DNA from 4 places in the Nonomuraea sp. NPDC052129 genome. Region 4 is predicted to be linked to each of the others. Evidence: riboswitches for the same ligand, from Rfam matches in the RefSeq annotation. Region 4 holds a riboswitch; each other region holds the start of a gene.
What was found. A riboswitch is a leader RNA that binds a small molecule or an ion and turns the genes downstream of it on or off. The one in region 4 is predicted to bind cyclic di-AMP.
Positions count from the first base shown of each region.

Region 1: it holds a riboswitch for cyclic di-AMP, as region 4 does, so the genes downstream of both, AB0L53_RS38870 (CHAP domain-containing protein) here and AB0L53_RS32895 (hypothetical protein) in region 4, are expected to answer to the same signal.
Region 2: it holds a riboswitch for cyclic di-AMP, as region 4 does, so the genes downstream of both, AB0L53_RS03055 (C40 family peptidase) here and AB0L53_RS32895 (hypothetical protein) in region 4, are expected to answer to the same signal.
Region 3: it holds a riboswitch for cyclic di-AMP, as region 4 does, so the genes downstream of both, AB0L53_RS47165 (CHAP domain-containing protein) here and AB0L53_RS32895 (hypothetical protein) in region 4, are expected to answer to the same signal.

Region 1 is NZ_JBFAVX010000024.1:14,644-19,566, reverse strand. Features, by position in the region: gene AB0L53_RS38885 (hypothetical protein) at 1-153, opposite strand, end outside; gene AB0L53_RS38880 (aldo/keto reductase) at 250-1,077, shown strand; gene AB0L53_RS38875 (Gfo/Idh/MocA family oxidoreductase) at 1,097-2,050, shown strand; cyclic di-AMP (ydaO/yuaA leader) riboswitch at 2,169-2,307, shown strand; gene AB0L53_RS38870 (CHAP domain-containing protein) at 2,320-3,000, shown strand; gene AB0L53_RS38865 (hypothetical protein) at 3,246-3,410, shown strand; gene AB0L53_RS38860 (hypothetical protein) at 3,509-4,243, opposite strand; gene AB0L53_RS38855 (hypothetical protein) at 4,526-4,753, shown strand; gene AB0L53_RS38850 (YciI family protein) at 4,885-4,923, shown strand, end outside.
Region 2 is NZ_JBFAVX010000001.1:659,741-664,663, reverse strand. Features, by position in the region: gene AB0L53_RS03060 (NlpC/P60 family protein) at 1-749, shown strand, start outside; cyclic di-AMP (ydaO/yuaA leader) riboswitch at 1,500-1,657, shown strand; gene AB0L53_RS03055 (C40 family peptidase) at 1,731-2,246, shown strand; gene AB0L53_RS03050 (hypothetical protein) at 2,746-3,417, shown strand; gene AB0L53_RS03045 (M48 family metallopeptidase) at 3,429-4,811, shown strand; gene AB0L53_RS03040 (glycosyltransferase family 4 protein) at 4,808-4,923, shown strand, end outside.
Region 3 is NZ_JBFAVX010000035.1:41,173-46,095, forward strand. Features, by position in the region: gene AB0L53_RS47150 (M48 family metalloprotease) at 1-213, opposite strand, end outside; gene AB0L53_RS47155 (BlaI/MecI/CopY family transcriptional regulator) at 210-572, opposite strand; gene AB0L53_RS47160 (four-helix bundle copper-binding protein) at 793-1,200, shown strand; gene AB0L53_RS47165 (CHAP domain-containing protein) at 1,426-2,097, opposite strand; cyclic di-AMP (ydaO/yuaA leader) riboswitch at 2,110-2,256, opposite strand; gene AB0L53_RS47170 (NlpC/P60 family protein) at 2,815-3,255, shown strand; cyclic di-AMP (ydaO/yuaA leader) riboswitch at 3,433-3,587, shown strand; gene AB0L53_RS47175 (CHAP domain-containing protein) at 3,602-4,333, shown strand; gene AB0L53_RS47180 (M56 family metallopeptidase) at 4,672-4,923, opposite strand, start outside.
Region 4 is NZ_JBFAVX010000017.1:226,376-231,298, forward strand. Features, by position in the region: gene AB0L53_RS32885 (serine hydrolase domain-containing protein) at 1-42, shown strand, start outside; gene AB0L53_RS32890 (MerR family transcriptional regulator) at 93-875, shown strand; gene AB0L53_RS32895 (hypothetical protein) at 907-1,872, opposite strand; cyclic di-AMP (ydaO/yuaA leader) riboswitch at 1,877-2,017, opposite strand; gene galT (galactose-1-phosphate uridylyltransferase) at 2,087-3,157, opposite strand; gene AB0L53_RS32905 (DeoR/GlpR family DNA-binding transcription regulator) at 3,154-3,933, opposite strand; gene AB0L53_RS32910 (TrpB-like pyridoxal phosphate-dependent enzyme) at 4,189-4,923, opposite strand, start outside.

The DNA of each region.
Region 1 (4,923 bases), on a different contig from region 4:
GCCGGACAGCTCCCGGCGAGTGGCCTTGAGCGCTCGCAGCCCGGCACGCGGCACGACGACCGTGGCAGGCCCGAGCAGCCCAGCGCGGTGTGCCTCTATGGCGCACAGCATCTGAAGCGGGGACTCCACCCAGGCCGACGCCTGTTTGCCCACTCTGTTACCCCCGCGGGGTGATAGCCCGATCACGACCGCTTCAAGCTAGCCCGGCCGCCTTAAGCCGCCAGAAACGGGACATGAACAATGGGACCCATGAACTCGCTACTACTCAACAGCGACGGCGTGCAGGTGCCGCAGCTCGGGTTCGGCGTCTGGCAGGTGCCGAGCGACGAGGCCGAACAGGTCGTGACGGCCGCTTTGGAGGCCGGTTACCGCCACATCGACACCGCCAGCGCGTACGGGAACGAGGAGGGCGTCGGCCGGGCCGTACGCGCCTCGGGGATCCCGCGCGAGAAGCTGTTCGTCACCACCAAGCTCTTCAACAACGACCACGAGCGGGCGGAGGAGGCGTTCGACGAGAGCCTGTCCCGGCTCGGGCTCGACTACGTGGACCTGTACCTGATCCACTGGCCGGTGCCGTCGCGGAACAAGTACCTCCAAGCATGGCGCAGCCTGGAGAAGATCTACCGTCAGGGACGGGCCAAGGCGATCGGTGTGTCCAATTTCACCATCGAGACTCTCACCCGGGTCATCGACGAGGCCGACATCGTTCCGTCCATCAACCAGATCGAGCTGCACCCGTACTTCCAGCAGCGCGCGCTACGAGAGTTCCACGAGGCCAACGGCATCCTCACGGAGGCGTGGAGCCCGCTGGGGCAGGGCAAGGGCCTGCTCGGCGACCCGGCGCTGGCCGTGCTGGCGGACAAGCACGGCAAGACGCCCGCCCAGATCGTGCTGCGCTGGCACATCCAGCTGGGCAACGTGACGATCCCCAAGTCGGTCACGCCCGCGCGGATCAAGGAGAACTCCGAGGTGTTCGACTTCGTCCTCGACACCGAGGACATGGCGGCCATCGGCGCCCTGACCAAGCAGGACGGCCGGATCGGGCCCGACCCGGAGACTTTCAGCTGGATGGGGTAAGTCCCTAGGATCTTTCCCCATGAAGGATCTCGCATGGGGCATAGCGGCCACGGGTGTCATCGCTGCAAAAGTCGGGGCGGTCATCGCCGCTGAGCCAGGAATGCGGGTGGCCGCCGTCGGTTCGCGCGACCTCGGCCGCGCGCGGGCGCTGGCCTCGGAACTGGGCGCCGAGTCGGCGTACGGCTCGTACGCGGAGCTGTGCGCCGACCCCGGCGTCGACGCGGTCTACGTGGCGACCCCGCACGCCCAGCACCTGGAGGTCGCCGAGGCGGCGATCGCGGCGGGCAAGGCGGTGCTGTGCGAGAAGCCGCTCGCCGCGTCCGTCGCCGACGCCGAGCGGATGGTCCAGCTCGCCCGCGATGCCGGGGTGTTTCTGATGGAAGCCATGTGGACCAGGTTCAATCCGCTCATCCAGCGGGTGGCCGGCGATCCCCGGTTCGGGGAGATCCGCTCGGTCCAGGCGTCGTTCGGCTTCAAAGCTCCCTACGATCCCGCGCACCGGCTGTGGGCGCCGGAGCTGGGCGGCGGGGCGCTGCTCGACCTGGGTGTCTACTCGTTCGGGCTGGCACAGCTGCTGCTCGGGATGCCCTCACGGATGCACGTCACGGGCTCGCTGGCGCCTTCAGGGGTGGACGCGGAGGCGGGCGGGGTGCTGGTCTATCCGGGCGGCAGGCGGGCTCTGGTGGAGTGCTCGCTGCTGGGCCCGTACGCGAACGACGCCCTCGTGGTGGGCACCGACATGCGCGCCCACATCAAGGCGCCGTTCTGGGCGCCGGAGCGGGTCGTGCTGAGCGGGCCGTCGATGGAGACGGAGGAGCTCGAGCTCGATCCGGCGGACAACGGGTACGCCGGCGAGGTACGCGAGGTACGGGACGCCATTGCCGAAGGCAGGACCGAATCCGCGATCATGCCACTTGACGAAAGCCTTGCCATGATGGGGCTTCTGGCCGACGCGAGGGCGCAGCTCTCTTAGCTGGGGATTCATCTATTTGTAAGACCCTTGCCTCTTGCATTACCTTTGTGGTCATATGAGGCATACGTCCGGTTTGTCCGTTCGTTGCCAGACCATCGCACAAAGGCATCACAGGACCGTCCTGTGACCGCTGAATCCGCCTCGCGCGGAACCGGGGACCCACCGTCCTTTGGGGTGTATCGGCACGTCACGTGCCGTAGGACAGCTTCCACGTCCGAACCCGTCAGCTAACCCGGTAAGCGGCATGGAAGCAAGGAGTTACCCCCTCGATGGCCAAGTCCCATCTTTTTCGCGCCACCAAGTCGACCTTCGCTCACGCCATCCTCGGCGTGAGCGTCGCGGCCGCCGCTTTCGCCGGCCAGTCCGCCGCCCACGCGGACACCGCCACCGCCCACGCTGCCGCGGCTCCGGCGCACGCCGCCGCGAAGAGCCACCCGGAGAGCGAGATCAAGGCCAAGGCCACGGTCTCGCGGGTGTTGGCGCTGGCCAAGGCCCAGGTCGGCACCACTGAGAACGCCTACGGTGGCGGCACCAAGTTCCAGAAGTGGTACATGAACTCCCCGCGCGCCCTGGAGACCCTCAGGCGCGACGGCGGCACCCGGGCGGACTACCTGAACGCCGCCTGGTGCTCGATGTTCGTCTCGTGGGTCGGCGACCAGTCCGGCGCGCGCAGCATGATCGGCTGGGACGCCTACACGGTCGAGCACGCGAAGTGGTTCGCCCGCAACAACCACTGGGGCACGACCCCGAAGCCGGGTGCCGTGGTGTTCTTCTCGTGGGGCGGCAGCAAGAGCCTGGACGACATCGAGCACGTCGGTTTCGTCGTCAAGGACAACCACGACGGCACGATCTCCACGATCGAGGGCAACACCGGCAACGGCAGCGTGCAGCAGCGCGTCCGGCCGACGTCCCAGGTGGTCGGCTACGGCTACCCGAGCTACGGCGCCTGACGACTTCCTGATCGAGGGCTCTCCTGCCGACGAGCGCGCGTCCTTCTGGACGCGCGCTCGTCGGCGTCTTACGCTCCCGTACCGGCTGCCGAAAAGCCCACCACGTTGGGCTGAACAGCGCATGGCTGCCTTATCTGCCCATCCGACCGCAACCCCCCAAGTTTGGGGATGTCACGGGCCTGCCGTCACCTCAGACACTGACGGTGGCCGGACAGCGAGCCGGTTCTCGATACTGAGGAGGGGACATGTCACCGACGACGCAGCAGGACAACTGGCGCTTCTGCAACAAGTGCTACACCCTTTGGTGGAATGGCCGCCCCGACAACGGGCACTGCCCCGCAGGCGGTGCCCACGAGGGACACGGCAGTTGGAACTTCTACCTCCCGGCGAACCCCGCCGAGCACATCTAACGCAAGGCCGGACCCCCGGCCGGTCTCCCCGCGACACCACGGTTTCGCGGGGAGTTCGGCGTTGGACGATACTTTCGGCGATCCGGCGATCCGGCGAGTCAGCCCAGTTGCTGGGCGTTCAGGCCGGTGAGGCGTTCGTAGGCGGGGCTTTCGTCTGGGTAGACGACCTGGATGTCAATGGGAAGGGCTGTCCCGGGGTCGACGCTGTGTCCGCCGCCTTCGGGGGAGCCGAGCAGGACGGCGCCGTCGGTGCCGTTGCGGAAGATCTCGCCCCAGAAGGTGTCGACGAAGCTCTTGGACAGCAAAGTTCCCTCCGGCAGGCCACCGAAGCCCACGGCCCATTTCATGACGCGGGTGTCCTCGGCGTGCATCGTGAGCCGGTAGGAGTAGATGTGGCCCGAGCCTTCCGCCCAGTGGCCTCGCAACTCCTGGTCGACGCGCAGGTTCCCCACGAAGCGGGCCGCCAGCGCGGACTGGGCCTGGTCGTTCCAGGAGCCGTTCGGGCTCTCGGCCATGGGGATGTCCGACAACCTCGCGATCGAGGCCCCACGCTCCACCGGCAGTGAGTGTCCCTGCTGGTTGGCGGCCGAGAAGAGCGCGTTGTCCTCGACGGTGTTGTTGACGACGGCGCTCACCCCGTCACCGCTGTGGTCGAACCCGTACTCGGAGAAGTCGTTGGCATGCGCGCCCGTCGGAATGGCCAGGATTTTGTCGCCACGCCCCGGGGTCTGGCCCGCGTTGAAGTTGTTGGCCCGGTAGAGACAGAAGTGCCCCTCGGGACACGCATCGGCCCCCTGGCCGTAGATCAGCTTCGGTTCCTTGTCGTCGCTCATCGCACTCCCTAACCGTTGACGGTCGGCGCGGCTGCCCTGGTGGCAGCCACCGGGTTCTGCGGACCATGGTTGTCTGGGGTGCCGTTCGAGGACGGAGCCCAGAACATCGTGACGACGGAATCGGCGCAGAAGCCCAACAGATACGCTATGCGCCGCAATCACTACTCTGTGTAATGACACGCGAGGTTCGCCGTTCGACTATCCGCAGCCCCTGGAGTCAGGACTCGAACAGCCCACAAGTCACCCGACTTCCGCCTGCTGCCTGCGGCGGCGGTCGCCTTCATGGTCCTGATCGGCTCCGGCGTGCCCGCCCGCGCGGCGGACGCCTCCGCCATGACCGGCACCGTCCTGCGGCAGGGCAGGACACTGGCCATCTACACGCTCCCGTACTACCGCGAGACCTGGCGAAGAAGCGGACTACGGCGGATCCCAAGCCCGGATCATGGCCAGGAAGCTGTCCGGGTCCTCGCTTGGAACGTAGATCGCCGATCCTTTCCGCCGGAGGGCTGAGGCTCCGGTCTTGTTCGCAGTGCCGATGACCGCTGCGACGTCTCCTGGTGAAGAATTTCTGCTCACGTGTCGATTCGGGGTCTGACCGTTCGACGCGTTCATGAGAGTGAAGGAGGCGGATCGTGAAGTTCATGATCGTAGGGAAGGCGAACGAGGCGACCGAGGCCGGC
Region 2 (4,923 bases), on a different contig from region 4:
GCAAGCTGGAGACGGTCGCCACGCTGCGCGCCCAGGTCATCGACATGGCCGTCGACACCTACACGCGCGGCCCCGACTCCACCTCCTGGCCCACGATGATCGGCCAGCCGGATCCCACGGGCCTGCTGGGCAGCATGGCGCTCGCGGGGCAGCTGTCGGAGGAGAAGGTGGCGCGGCTGGCGGCCTTCGATCGCGAGAACCGCGGGCTCAAGGACGAACGCGACAAGGCCGAGGCGGCGCTGCAGGTGGCCGACAAGGAGCGCGACGGGGTCGAGAAGGAGCGCTCGGAGGTCCGCGAGCTGATCGCGAAGCAGAAGAAGCTGCTGGAGAAGCTCGGCGCCTACAAGACCGGTGACCCCAACAGCACCGGCATCAAGTACACCGGCTCGGCCTCCGGCAACGCGGCCGCGGTGCTCAGGTTCGCCTACGCGCAGGTGGGCAAGCCGTACGTGTTCGGCGGCACGGGACCGCGCGGGTGGGACTGCTCGGGCCTCACGCAGGCGTCGTGGCGCGCTGGGGGCGTGTCGCTGCCCCGGACCACGTGGCAGCAGTGGGCCTGGGGCTCGGCCCGCAAGGTGGATCTGAAGGACCTGCAGCCGGGCGACCTGATCTTCAGCTCGGGTCTTGGGCATGTCAGCATTTATGCGGGCAACGGGCAGATCGTGCACGCTCCCCAGACCGGCGACGTGGTCAAGGTGGTCACCCTCTCCTCCTACGGTGGCACCCTGGTGGGAGCTATCCGCCCGTAGGTTGTTCTGGCGGAAAAGCACTGATTTTCTGTACGGCAAGCACGGTGGGCCCCACCCGCCGTCCGTGGCTGGGCTCTGTCCAGGGACACGCTCCTCCGGTGGGGCGCGCTGGGCGCCGTGACGTGCGTCCTCTTGACCCGGTCCGTGGCTTCAGGCGGCCATGGACCGGATGGTCCGCCGATGGACGCTTGGCGGTCCACGTGGGGCTTACCGGCTTGCCGGCCAACGGACCTCGCCCGGGTGGCCAACGGACCCCGGCCGGGTGGTCAACCGGCCCCGATTTGCTGGTCACCGGACCTCGGCGCGCAGGCCGATGCCGCTGGCGCCGGGTCGGCTGAACGCTGCTCGAACGCTTTCGGCGGGTGACGACGATCACTGATCTCGGCCCGTCCGCGATCCTCGCGTTGCCCACTTCCGCGCATTAGTCGGCACCATTCACTGCCTTGCGCGTTGCTGGCGGGACCAGTGTGACAAGAGTGACAAATGGGACCTGACAGATCACTGTGTCGTCAAGTGTGAGAAGGGTCACATTTGAATAACATAACCCGGCGCTCCAGCTGCGGTTGGGGACTTTACTGACACCTCTGAGTGATCCTGACAACCCCATGACGGCTTTGCCAGCTCGTTACTCAAGGGCGTAGCTTCTGGCGTCGCGGCGAACAAGCCATGGCGTCGCGACTCTCCATCGGGTCCCCGATGTGGACAGATAAGAAATCCGTTAGGTCACCGCCTTTCCACATGTCATTACGTGGCGGTGGCCTGCCGAGTCCGTGCAGCCAGGAGGCACGGAGCCGGGGACCCAGCGATCCCGCCCAGGGATCAGGGGTGAATCGGCGCGTATTGCGCCGTAGGGCGACTTCCAGGCCCGAATCCGTCAGCTAACCCGGTAGGCGTTCGTGGAAGCTCCAAGGAGAAATCCTGTCTACCTCCCCCAGTAACCCCCGTCTGTCCCGCATTGCCCTGAGTGGCGCAGCGCTCACGATGACCGTGACGGCCGGAGGTTTGGTCCTCCCTGCCCCGACGGCGCAGGCGGCGACAACGCGTGATGCGGCCGAAGTTTCCGGGACCAATACAGCGGCGAAAGCCGTCAGGTCCGTGAAGCAGGTCGCGCAACAGACAGCGGTCGCTCGGCAAAAGGTGAAGGCCCGTACGGCCGTCGCCGTGGCCGAGGACCAGATCGGTGACCCGTACAGTTTCGGGGCCACAGGACCTGGTTCCTTCGACTGCTCCGGTCTCGTCCAGTACGCCTGGAAGAAGGCCGGCGTCAAGATCCCGCGCGTGACGAACAGCCAGTTCGCCCGCATCAAGAAGAAGGTCTCCTGGAAGAATCTGAAGCCAGGTGACCTGATGTTCTTCCATGGGCTCGGCCATGTGGGCATGTATGTCGGCAACGGCAAGATGGTCCATTCGCCGAGGACGGGTTCGACGGTGCGCGTCGAGAAGCTCAACGGATGGCGCAAGGCGTCGTTCGTGGGCGCGGTGCGTCCCGGCCTGTAAGTCCGGCCTGATCTGGCCTGCAAGACCGTCACGAAGGTCCCGTCCCAGCTGGGACGGGACCTTCGCGTGTTCCGGGCCTTCCGCGACGACGTGCCGACGCTTTCCGCGACGACGTGCCGGGTCTCTCCGCGACGACGAGCCAACGCTTTGCGCGACGAGGAGCCGGGTCTCTCCGCGACGGTCGGTTCGCGGCGCGGGGCGACTACGATCGGGGAACGTGTCCGTGCAGGTGAGCCGCCGAGTCTTGGGGGTGGGGGTGCTGCTCCTGGCCCTCGCCTCGGCCAGCGCCGCTCCGCACCGGTCTCCGGGGACGGACGGCCTCTCGGCAGCGGTTCGCGGCCTGCCGTCCGGTGGCCCCCATCAGTCTGTGACGGATCGCGATCTTCCCTCCGGTAGCCCCGATCAGTCCGCGACCGGCCACAACCCTGCGGCCGGTGATCGTGAGCTTCCGGCGGAGGCGCGGGGACTCTGGGGGGACGGCTCCGAGGTCGTACGAGGTGTGCGTTCGGTTGTCGTCAGCCAGCGTGCGGCGCCCGAGTCGCTTCGTGATCTGGCGCGCCGGGCCGATGCCGCCGGGTCGCGGGTCTCCGCTGTGCTCGGACGCCCCGTACGACCCGTGGTGCTCGTGCCCGGTTCGGCGGCCGAGGCTGCTCGGGTGGCCGGGGTGGGGAGTGTCGACGGGTTGGCGGCGGTGGCCGATGGCGGGAGAGTGGTCGTGGTGCCCGAGAACTTCGCCCGGCTGACCCCCACCGGGCGGGACATCGTGCTCACCCACGAGCTTACCCACGTCGCGGCCGGGACGAAGCGGTTGCCGGTGTGGCTCTATGAGGGGTTCGCCGACTACGTGGGCTACCGGGACGCGGGGTTGCCGGTCCGGGTGGCCGCCGCCGAGTTGGCCGCCGAGGTGCGGGCCGGGCACTTGCCGGGCGAATTGCCGGGGTCTGCGGCATTCGCTCCGTCCAGCCGGGAGCCCGCACGCCTGGCACGGGCCTACCAGGAGGCGTGGCTGGCGTGTCGCTTCATCGCCGAGCGGTTCGGTGAGGGGACTCTGGTGAGGCTCTACCGTGATGCCCAGACGGGTGGCATCGACCGGGGGCTCACCAGGCTCGGGCTCTCGGCAGGGACGCTGACGGCACGGTGGCGTGACTACGTGCGGGACCAGCTTGCGTAAGGGGAACGCGGATGGACGATCTGCAGGGCACCGACGACATGCCGCCTGACGACGACGCATCAAGCGACTCCGCCGCGCCAGACGACCGTGCCGCGCCAAGTGACCGCGCCGTGTCCGGCGGCTGGGTCGCGGACGGCGGGAACGCCGGGTCCGGCCGGTCCGGTGCCGGTTGGGCGCTGGTCGTGCTCGGTGTGGTGATCCTGGCCGTGGTGGCGTTCACGACGCCCTGGCGGGTGATGCCCTCGGGCACCCCCACGGTGACGCCGGATCCGGCGCGCGACTTCAGTGCCGCCGAGATCGCCAGGGCCGCCGCCTTCGACGCGGCCACCAGCCTGCCCGGCTACCTCTCCCTCGGGCTGACCGTGCTGTTCGCGGGGCTGCTCGTGCTCACGCCGTTCGGTGCCAAGGTTCTGGGTAAGCTGCGCGGGCCGTGGTGGGTGCGGGTCGTGCTCGGGGTGGTGGTGCTGACCGCGATCGTCGAGGCGATCAGGTGGCCCCTGGGCATCTGGTACGAGGTGCAGCTGCGCGACTACGGCCTGTCCACGCAGGACTGGGCCGGCTGGACCGGTGACCGGCTCAAGAGCCTGGCCGTGAACGTGGTGCTGCAGTCCATCATGGTGCTGGTCGTGGTGGCGCTGGCCAGGTGGCTGCGGCGCTGGTGGATCCCGGCCGCCGCGGGCGCGTTCGCGTTCACCTTGGTGGCCTCGTTCGTGTATCCGGTCGTGTTCGAGCCGCTGTTCAACGACTTCCGCCCGATGCCGGGGGGTGCGCTCAGGGCGAACCTGATGATGCTGGCCGAGCGCGCCCATGTCCCGGTCGAGGACGTGCTCATCGCCGACGCCTCCCGCCGGACGAACGCGCTCAACGCCTACGTCTCGGGCTTCGGCGCCACGCGCCGGATCGTCGTGTACGACACGCTGCTCAGGGCTCCGCAGTCCGAGGTCGAGCTGGTCGTGGCGCACGAGCTGGGCCACGCCAAGTACGGGGACGTGCTGGTGGGCACGCTGGTGGGCGGGCTGGGCGCCGCGTTCGGCGCGATCCTGCTGTTCCTGCTCCTGGGCATGCTGCGGCGGCGCACGGGCATCGCCTCGGCGGCCGATCCGCGGGCGGTGGGAGTGATCATGGGCTTGATGAGCCTGGCAACGGTCATCTCGGGACCGGCCCAGAACGTGGTCAGCCGCCACATCGAGGCACGCGCCGACCTCCACGCCCTGAACCTCACGAAGGACCCGGCCACCTTCATCTCCATGCAGAAACGCCTGGCAATCACCAATATTTCCGACTTGTCGCCGGATCCGATGGAATATGCCCTCTATGCATCACACCCCACCGGCCCCCAACGCATCGCCATGGCCCGAGAGTGGGCCGTGCTGAACGGCCAGCAGCAGCCGTGACCGGCGTGCTCATCGTCACGAACGACTTCCCGCCCCGGCCGGGCGGCATCCAGTCGTTCGTGCACGGGCTGGCCCTGCGCACCCCCGGTGTGGCCGTCTACGCTCCGGCCTG
Region 3 (4,923 bases), on a different contig from region 4:
CAGCGCGGCGACCTCGTCCCCGATGGCGTGGGCGGGGAAGGCGAGCTGCAGCCCGGCCAAGGCTCCCGACGCGATCACCGATGCACAGCCGGCCAGCCACGCGGCGATCGACAGCCGGGGAGAGTCGCGAAGCCGTTGGCTGCGCATGATTAGTCGTGGCAGTCCCCATGCCGTGATCGCCGCATGCGCAACAAGGGCGCCCTCGACGATCACTGCTGGTCGCTTCGGTGAATGGCGGCATCGAGGGCAGCGTGCTCCTCAGGGGTGAGCCGCTCCAGGAAATGGACGAGCGTCATGGCCTGGTTGCCGCCCTTGGCCAGGGCCTCCTGCATGATCTGGGCACTGTAAGCCTCGTGGCTCATCACGGGCTCGTACAGGTAGGCCCGGCCGGATGGGTGGCGGCGCAACAAGCCCTTCTTGTGGAGGTTGTCCATGACCGTCATCACCGTGGTGTAGGCAAGGACCCGGCGGCGCTGCAGCGCCTGAAGCACCTCACGAACAGACACAGGGCCGTCGCATGACCAGATGTGGCCCATGACGGCGGACTCCAGCTCACCAAGACCGCGCGCCATCCCGCCCCTCCTAATCCTATCCATCATAGTAGCGATGGTTGGCGACGGCGCGAAGACTGCTGCTCGGATGTGGCCCGTCTCCCTGCATTCATCTCCGTCCGGAGCGGTCGACTATCTACTGCTTCGTGTAGTGGGAGAGGTGTTACGTGCGCGGGGGGATGGGTAACGGAGGTCTGAGCCGCCGTCGCGGTGGCCGGTGCAGCGAAAGCGAGGACGAGAGATGACGTTGCAAGTCGGGGAGATGCTCTCCGCCTACCCCAAGGACCTTGGTGATGTCGACCAGGCGAAGCTTACGAAATGCATCGAAGAGTGTCTCCGGTGCGCTCAAACGTGTACGGCCTGCGCGGACGCCTGCCTGAGTGAGGACATGGTGGCCGAAATGGTCAAATGCATACGCAGCGATCTGGACTGCGCGGACATCTGCGAGACCACTGCGCGCGTGCTCTCGCGGCACACGGGCTATGACGCGAACATGACGCGTGTGGTCCTCGAAGCCTGCGCCCAGGCATGCAAGGCGTGCGGCGACGAGTGCGGGCGGCACACCAAGCACGCCCACTGTGGCATCTGTGCACAGGCCTGCCGTGACTGCGAACGCGCTTGCCGGGACCTGCTTGGGGTTCTCGGCTAGGCCTCGGCACGACCGGAAGTCGATCTCCTAGGACGACGTGCCCGGCATCACGGGGGCGAATGCCGAGTACGTCCGAACGGATGGCTGCGGTTGTCCCCTCCCGGGAGGACCAGCCAGCCGACTTTTCACTATATGACATAGTAGGATCGGCCGCTAATGCTGATGCGCGGATAGCCGCATAGCAGCTCTCTTACAGCAATTGCCGAAGCGACGGCTTCCCTGATGTCAGGACTTGTACTGCGGATAGCCATAGCCGACGACGTCGGACTTGGGTCGCACCCGCTCCTCGACCTTCCCATTGCCGGTGTTGCCTTCGATCGCGGTGATGGTGCCGTCGCGGTTGTCCTTCTTCACCAGGCCCATGTGGTCGATGGAAGTAATGCTCTTGTCGCCGCCCCATGCGTAGTAAACGACGGCTCCGGGCTTGGCAAGGGTGCCCCAGCGTCCGTTGTTCTTGAACCACCGCGCCCATGTGACCGTATAGGCGTCCCATCCCATCGTCGGCCTAACGCCGGTCTGCTCACCGACCCAAGAGACGAACATGGCGCACCACGGAGCGTTGGCGTAGGCCTGAAGGCTTCCTCCGTCGCGGGCCAGAGTCTCCTGGGCCCTGGGGGAAGTCATGTACCAGCTGTGGAATCGGGTGCCGCCGCCGCTGGCGTTCTCCGTCGTCCCCACCTGCTGCTGGGCCAGCTTCAGCACGGCGTCCGCTGTGACCTGGCGCTGGGGCTGGGAGGAAGTCGCAGACCGCGAGACGCCAGTTTGGGTCTCGCTGGCGTGGTCGCTGGCGAAGGCGGGCGTACTGGTGATGAGTGCACTGGCCACGGCCGCTGCGGCGAGGGTGAGGCCGTGCTTACGGGCGGACCTGCCGTAGTTCGGCAAGAGGTGTTTGGACATGCGGGGAATGGCTCCTTGCTTCCATGCCGCCTACCGGGTTAGCTGACGGGTTCGGGCGTGGAAGTGCCCTACGGAGCCCCGTTGGGACGGGCGCACCGATTCACCCCAAGAAAGTGGATCCCCGGCTCCGCGAGAAAGCGGACTCGGCGGCCGCGGCTACGATCTGCACACAACGCCGGTGCAGACGAGACGCGGTCTCGGCATTACAGGCCACCATCGGAACGCTGCGGCCTTGGGCCTGTAAAGGTATGCAAGCCAAATGGCCAGCGCAAGCGAAACCTTTGGAAGCCGACCCCAATGCCCTGTGTGGCCTAGGGTTCAGCCATTAATCCTTTACCTTTACCACGGCGTGGTGCCGTGCCTGAGCGGTGGGCCGCTGTGTCGCTGTTCGGGTTGTGCATAATGTCGCAGTGACTATGAACCGTAGTAGCGTGCTGCCCCGAGCGGTGTACCTAGTGGCCGGACTCGTGGTTGCAACGCTGGTAGCGGGGATGTTAGCCCTCGTCGACTACGAGCGACCGGCGAAGCCGCCCCGGCGTCTTCGGGCTGGACCCGGGAAGCCGGGCAAAGCCTCGCCGGCGCCTGAACCGCCCGTTGTGGCGGCCCTCGACCGTCTGCGGGAGCCACACCTGCTTGTGGTCGCGAATCGTCCGCTGCCTGAACAAATGATCGAGCGGGTTCGAGTACGCAAAGGCGTGAGCTCCATGGAGATCGTCGATGCGGCGGCGATACCGCTCGGCGGTAGGAGGGTGGGAACGGTGGGGGTGGAACCATCGACCTTCCGGGCCTACACGCCCAAGCCGACCGTGCGCGGCGGCGAAGAGCAAACTGGGCGCCCCGTATGTCTGGGGCGCCGAGGGACCTGACGCCTTCGACTGTTCCGGCCTGATCCAGTGGGCCTTTGGCAGGGCGGGCATTCGGCTGCCGCGGGTGACGCATCAGCAGTTCGCCAGTGGACCCCGGGTCCCGTTTTCCCAGATGCGATCGGGTGACCTGATCTTCTGGCGGCTGGACCCCACCAACCCGGGCTACATTTCCCATGCCGCGATCTACTGGGGCGACGGAAAGATGATCCAAGCCCGGCGGACGGGGGACGTCGTCAAACTGGTGCCCGCCCACACGCGCAATCTCGCAGGCGTGGTGAGGGTGATTGAGTGATCACGCGTTGACCCGCTGCGGTGCTTGCCTTGCGTATAACAACGTGTAGCGCACGGTATTGGTCGGTCTGCGTTGGATAGATCTTTTATGCCAAAAATCTCATTTCGGTAACCAGTCACCCTTTCTACCTACTACAGTCCTTCGTACTTGCCGGTGACTTGCCTTCGCGGTGGAGGCGGCCGGCTGGTGCCGAGGCCCGCGCCGCGGGAACGGGGGAACCAGAGCCTGGAGCGATCCACGCATGGGGTGAATCCGCCACGGATGCGGCGGTAGGGCGTCATCTCCTGGCCCGAACCCGTCAGCTAACCCGGTAGGCCATAAGGAGAAAGGGTCAAACCCCGGACCTATGCCATCCATTGTGGACGGGCTGCTCGACGCTGCCCAGAAAAATCTCGGCTATCGCGAGAAAACCGACGGCTACAGCAAGTTCGGTAACTGGTACTACGCCAACGTGGACAACAGCGACCCCTACTTCAAGACCGCCCCATGGTGCGACATGTTCATTACCTGGGCCGCCAACCAGGCGGGCGTCGAGAAGTACGTGGGGGATTTCGCCTACACCGTCGACCACGCCAAGTGGTTCAAGGAGCAGGACGCCTGGAGTGACAAGCCGGAGCCCGGCGCCATCGTCTTTTACGACTGGAGCGGGTCACGCGATGTGGAGCGGATCGACCATGCGGGCATCGTCGAGAAGGTACAGGGAGACCAGATCTCCACGATCGAGGCCAACGTCGACAAGGTGTGGCTCAAGCGCAAGGACAGGGACCAGAGCAAGGTCGTCGGCTACGGCCTTCCCCGCAAGGTCAAGGAGAAGTTCGGGGAGGGTGAGACGTTCGTCCTGACGGGCGGCAACCCGCGGACGCCTCTGGTCCGGAAAGGGGTCGTGCAGGCGGCGGGGAAGGCGCAGGAGACCGATGTCGTCCTGCCGACGGCCTCCACGGAGAGCATCGCGGTGTCTGGGGTCGTGTTCGCGGGCGTGCTTTGCGTTGCCGTCGTGGTCAGGCAGGTGAGACGTCGAAGCTCTGCCAGAGGCAGGCAGCAGCGGTATGCCGGCCGTCACCGTTCGATCATGGCGTAGCGGTTCATGATCTGGCAGGGCGGAAGGCGGCGGTGAAGTCCGGCCCGCCGTTCTTGGACCCATAGACCGTGCCGTCCTCGGTGGCGGCTACCAGTCGCTGCGGGTCGGGTGTCCGCCAGCGCAGCAACCTGCCGAAGCAACTGGGCTGCGCCATGTTGAAGGACGGCTTGGTGGAGGTCAACGAGTTCGGGCAGAGCTCGGTGAAGGGAGTCTTCGCGGCCGGCGACATGGCCAGGCGGGCGTCCATGCCGTTCCCCGGCTGGCCAGGTGATCATCGCCGCCGGTCAGGGCGTCACCGCGGCCCTCGTGATCGATCAGGAGTTGCTGTACGCCTGAGCTCAGAGCAGCGAGAGCGTGTGGCAATGATGCGCGATCAGCGCGCTCACCCCCGGAAACACCGCCAGAGCCGCCGGTCCTGCGAGGAACAAGGTGACGGCCACCGTGCCCACCAGCCGCTCGCGGCGGTGGAGCGGCGCGGCCGGATTGAGCATGCGGCGCACCCTGCTCAACGCGTTCTCGCCTGCAGCGCCCAGCGCGAACGCGGGCACCCGCCCGGTGGCCAGACCGACCAGAGCCGCGGCGAGGTGCAG
Region 4 (4,923 bases):
CTCAACGAGGTGTTCGGCGGTGGGCAGGCCGCTCCGGCTTAGTCGCCGAGCTCGAGCACAAGGCAGATTTTGCAGCTGACAGGATTTGGCAGATGAACGGAGTCACGATCGGGCAGGCGGCGGCATTCGTCGATGTCACGGTGAAGACGGTGCGGCACTACCACAAGCTCGGCCTGGTGAAGGAGCCGGAACGCGACAGCTCCGGCTACCGGAGATACGGATCGGCCGAGTTGCTGCGGCTGGTGCAGGTCCGGACGCTGGCCGCCGCCGGGGTGCCCTTGGCCGAGATCGGGCCAATGATCGACGCTGACCCCGCGCGGTTCGCCGCCGCGCTCGCCGACGTCGAGCGGCAGCTCGACGAACGGATCGCGGAGTTGATCGCGCGGCGTGACACGCTGCGCCGGCTCGCCGATGGTGACCGGGCGCTGCTGCCCGACCGTGCTGTGGCGCTGCTGGAGCGGCTTTCCGGCCTGGGCTTCTCCGCGGCGGAGGCGGCGGCCGCGAGGGAGGGCTGGGTGCTGGCCAGGGCCCTGGTCCCCGAGGGCTTCGACGACTACCTCACTCATGTCGAGGACGCCCTCGAAGACACCCGGTTCGTCGCTTTGATCAAGCGCGGCGCCGAAGCCGCGGGCTGGGAACCGGACGACCCGCGCATCGCCGAGCTCGCCACCGCCATGGCCGACCACTTCCTCGCCAATCCCGCACACCTGCAGATCGTGACCGGCCTGCAAGCCCGCACGGATGCCGCGACCCGATACGAGCTGATCGCCCACCACGGCGAAGAGCAGGGATCGGCCGCGGCCCAGGGAATCGCGCTCGTCGAGGCCAAGCTCCGCGCCGCCGGCATCCACATCCCCAGACCAGGCACCCACTGACCGCGCCGTGCCCCGGTCCGGGCGCCTAGCTCTAGAACATCGAGATGTGCACGTGGTCGAAGTGGTTCTGGGTGATGCTGCCGCGGTCGGACATCGAGCTCCACCCCGAGCCCTGGTTGATGCGCTGCTTCCAGATCACGTACTTGACCCCGAGCTTGTCCTTGTTCTCCAGCGCCCAGGCCGCCACGCGGTCGCCGAGTGCCTGATTGGCGGAGCTGGGCATGCTGCCGCCGGTGCTCATCATGAAGTCGCACGCGCGCCCCAGCGGGTGCTCGCCGCCGCCGCCGTCCGAGCGGAAGCAGCCCACCTCGTACGGCAGCGCGAAGTCCTTCTGGATCAGCCCGCGGATCACCCGCATCCGGGCGGTGATGTTGTCGGTGCCTGAGGGCAGTTCGGGCGCCCAGCTGCCGTCCGAGCGGCGGCCGGGGCCGAACGGGATGAGGCCCTTCAGCTTCTTCTGGATGTCCTTGATGACGTCCTGCGCGTCGTCGCGCTGCTTGGCCACGTTGGCCGCGTCCTCGCGGATCTTCGCCTCGAGGGCGGTCGCCTGGTCCGCGGCCGCCTTCTTCTCGTCCCGGGCGGTGGCCACGCCCTGCACGATCGCCTGTTGCTCGGCCGCGAGGTGGTCCAGCAACGCCGCGCTGGAGGCATCGGTCGGCAGGGTGAGGTTCGGCAGCGCGCCGGTGCCGTTCTGGTACTGCAGGCGCGCGAGCTCGGTGACGCGTTTCTGGGCGGTGATGAGCTGGGCCTCCGCCGTGGCCAGCCGGTTCTTGGTCGTTTCCGAGTCCTGTTTGGCCTTGGCGAGTTCGACGCGCTTGAGGTTGTAGGTCTCGATGAGCTTGTCGACCTTCTTGTCCAGCTGCTTCAGCTCCGCGCGGAGCTGGGCCTCGCTGGGCTTGGGGGCGGCAGCGGCGGGCGTGGCCGTGAAGGCGCCGAAGGCCATGGAAGCGGTGGTGATGAGAGCGATGGCGAGACTCGAGGGGGACGCAGCCGCCACGAAGGGTTCCTCTCCCTATGCCGGCCGGGTTAGCTGACGGGTTCGGGCAGGGAGATGCCGCCTTACCACCTGAGTGGATTCACCCCAAGACGCGATGGGTCCCCGGCTCCCGGGCCACGCACCCGGGATTAGGCCAGCACCGACCGTTTCGGTCGGCGCTGAAAAGGGATATTAGTGGTAAAACCAAGGTCATGCGACTCCAAGCGGCAACCAATTAGAGATCTACCTGTGATTTAAGCATGCGTGCGGCTTCCTCCGGCAGGACATCGTTGACGAACGCGCCCATGGCCGACTCCGAGCCCGCCAGATACTTGAGTTTCCCGGGCGCCCGTCTGATGCTGAACAGCTCCAGGTGCAGATAGGCCAGGTCACGATCCTGCCGCACTGGTGCCTGGTGCCAGGCTGAGATGTACGGCATGGCGACGCCGAACAGCCCGTCGAGCGCCCGCAGTACGGAGGTGTAGAGCGGGGCGAAGGCGGCGCGCTCCTCCTCCGACAGCGCGGCCAGGTCCGGCACCTGCCGGTGCGGATACACGTGCACCTCGAACGGCCACCGGGCGGCGGCCGGCACGAACGCCGTCCACAGCTCGTTGGCCGCCACCACGCGCACCCCGGCGGCCCGCTCGGCCGCCAGCACGTCGGCGAAGAGGTTGCCGCCCCGATGCCGGGCGGCCGCGCCGAGCTGGAGTTTGGTCCGCGGGGTCACGTACGGGTAGGCGTAGATCTGCCCGTGCGGGTGCGGCAGCGTGATGCCGATGTCCTCGCCCCGGTTCTCGAAGCAGAACACCTGCTCGACACCCTCGATCGCGGACAGCTCGGCCGTACGGTCGGCCCACGCCTCCATGACCAGGCCCACCTGCTCGTCGGAGAGCCGCGAGAACGACGACGAATGCTCAGAGGTGAAGCACACCACCTCACACCGCCCCACGCCCGGCCGGACCTCACTCAGCCCCCCGACATCCCCATAAGTCCCGAAATTTCCGGAAAAGGAGGGGAAGCGGTTCTCGAACACCGCCACGTCATAGTCGTACGCCGGGATCTCCGAAGCCCTCGTCTCGGACGACGGGCACAGCGGGCACTCGTTGGCCGGAGGCAGGAACGTACGCGTCTGGCGGTGCCCCGCCATCGCGATCCACTCCTCGGTGAGCGGATCGTAGCGCAGCTCCGACGCCATCGGCCTGGGGTCGAGCGCCCGCCGGTCGATCGCGCTCCGGTCGGCGTCGTCGCGCCGGTCGAAGTAGATCAGCTCTCGGCCGTCGGCCAGGTGGGTGATGGTGCGTTTCACTGCGAGTCCTCCGCGATGATCAGTTCGCCGGCGCGTTCGCCCAGCTCCATGCGTGCTTCCTCGGGTAGCCCCGCGTCGCTGATGACCGCGTCTGCCTCGGTCAGATCGGCGATCGTGCTGATGCCGACCGTGTTCCACTTGGTGTGGTCGGCCGGGATGACCAGCCGGTGCGCCGCGTGCACCAGCTCCCTGTCGGTCTCCGACTCCAGCAGGTTGGGCGTGGTGAACCCGGCCCGCACGCTCATCCCGTGCACGCCGAGGAACAGCGTGTCCACGTGCAGCCGCCGGATCGCGGCCACCGCGACCGGGCCGACGAGGGCGTCGGACGGCGTGCGTACGCCGCCGGTCAGCACGACCGTGCGGTCGGCGCGCGGGTTGCGGTGGAAGACGTCGGCCACCGGGATCGAATTGGTGATGACCGTGAGCTCGGGCACCGAGATGAGGTGGTGGGCCAGGGCCCAGGTGGTGGTCCCGGCCGACAGGGCGACCGCGGTGCCGGGCCGGACGAACTGGGCGGCGCGGCGCGCGATGGCCTCCTTCTCCTGCTGCTGGCGGGCGGACTTGGCGGTGAAGCCCGGCTCCTCGGTCGAGCCGGGACCCAGCGCGGTCGCGCCGCCGTGCACCTTCTCCAGCAGCCCGCGCTCGGCTAGCACTTCGAGGTCGCGGCGGACCGTCATGTCGGAGACGCCGAGCTCGCGAACGAGGTCGGCCACCCGAACGCCGCCGCTGCTGCGCACGCGTTCGAGAATCGCCTGCTGGCGCTGCTGTGCGAGCACGCCCCCGCTCCTTCCAACAGATTCCACCAAATTATGACACGACTTTGTTGGGGAATGTTAGGTCGTACGGGTTGTGCGGTAGACCACAGCGCGAGACGTTGGGAAACGGACCGATCACTGGAGGTATCCATGGCGAAGCGATCTCGCAAGACCAAGGCGCGCAAGAAGAAGAAGGCCAACCACGGCAAGCGCCCGAACGCGAACTGACGGCCGGCCGGCCGCGGTGAGCTCCTTCACCCCGGCCGGTGCGACGGCTCAGCCCGGGAGACCGTGCAGGGCCTCGTCGATGCGCTCCAGCGGGAGCGGGTAGTCCTCCATGCGCCCCGACAGGTAGCGGTCATAGGCGGCCAGATCGAAGTGGCCGTGCCCGCACAGCGCGGTCAGGATCACCTTCTCCTCGCCGCTCTCCCTGCACCGCAGTGCCTCGGCGATGGTCTCGGCCAGCGCGTGCGTCGGCTCGGGCGCCGGGAGGATGCCCTCGGTACGGGCGAAGCGCACACCAGCCTCGAAGCACTCGGTCTGTGACTTGGTCACCGCCTCGAACAGGCCCAGCTCGTACATGTGCGACAGCAGCGGCGACATGCCGTGATAACGCAGCCCGCCCGCGTGGATCGGGTCGGGCACGAACGCGTGGCCCAGCGTGTGCATCTTGAGCAGCGGCGTGAAGCCCGCCGCGTCGCCGAAGTCGTAGGCGTAGACGCCCCGCGTGAACGACGGGCACGCCTCGGGCTCGACGGCGCGCAGCGTGACGTCGAGGTTGCCGGCCAGCTTCTCGCGCAGGAACGGGAAGGTGAGCCCGGCGAAGTTCGAGCCGCCTCCGGTGCAGCCGATGATCAGGTCCGGCATCTCCTCCAGCTGGGCCAGCGCCTCCTCGCCGATGACGGTCTGGTGCATGAGCACGTGGTTCAGTACCGAACCGAGCGCGTAGCGGGCGTCCGGGTTCGCGCCGGCCACCTCGACCGCCTCGCTGATCGCGATGCCGAGGCTGCC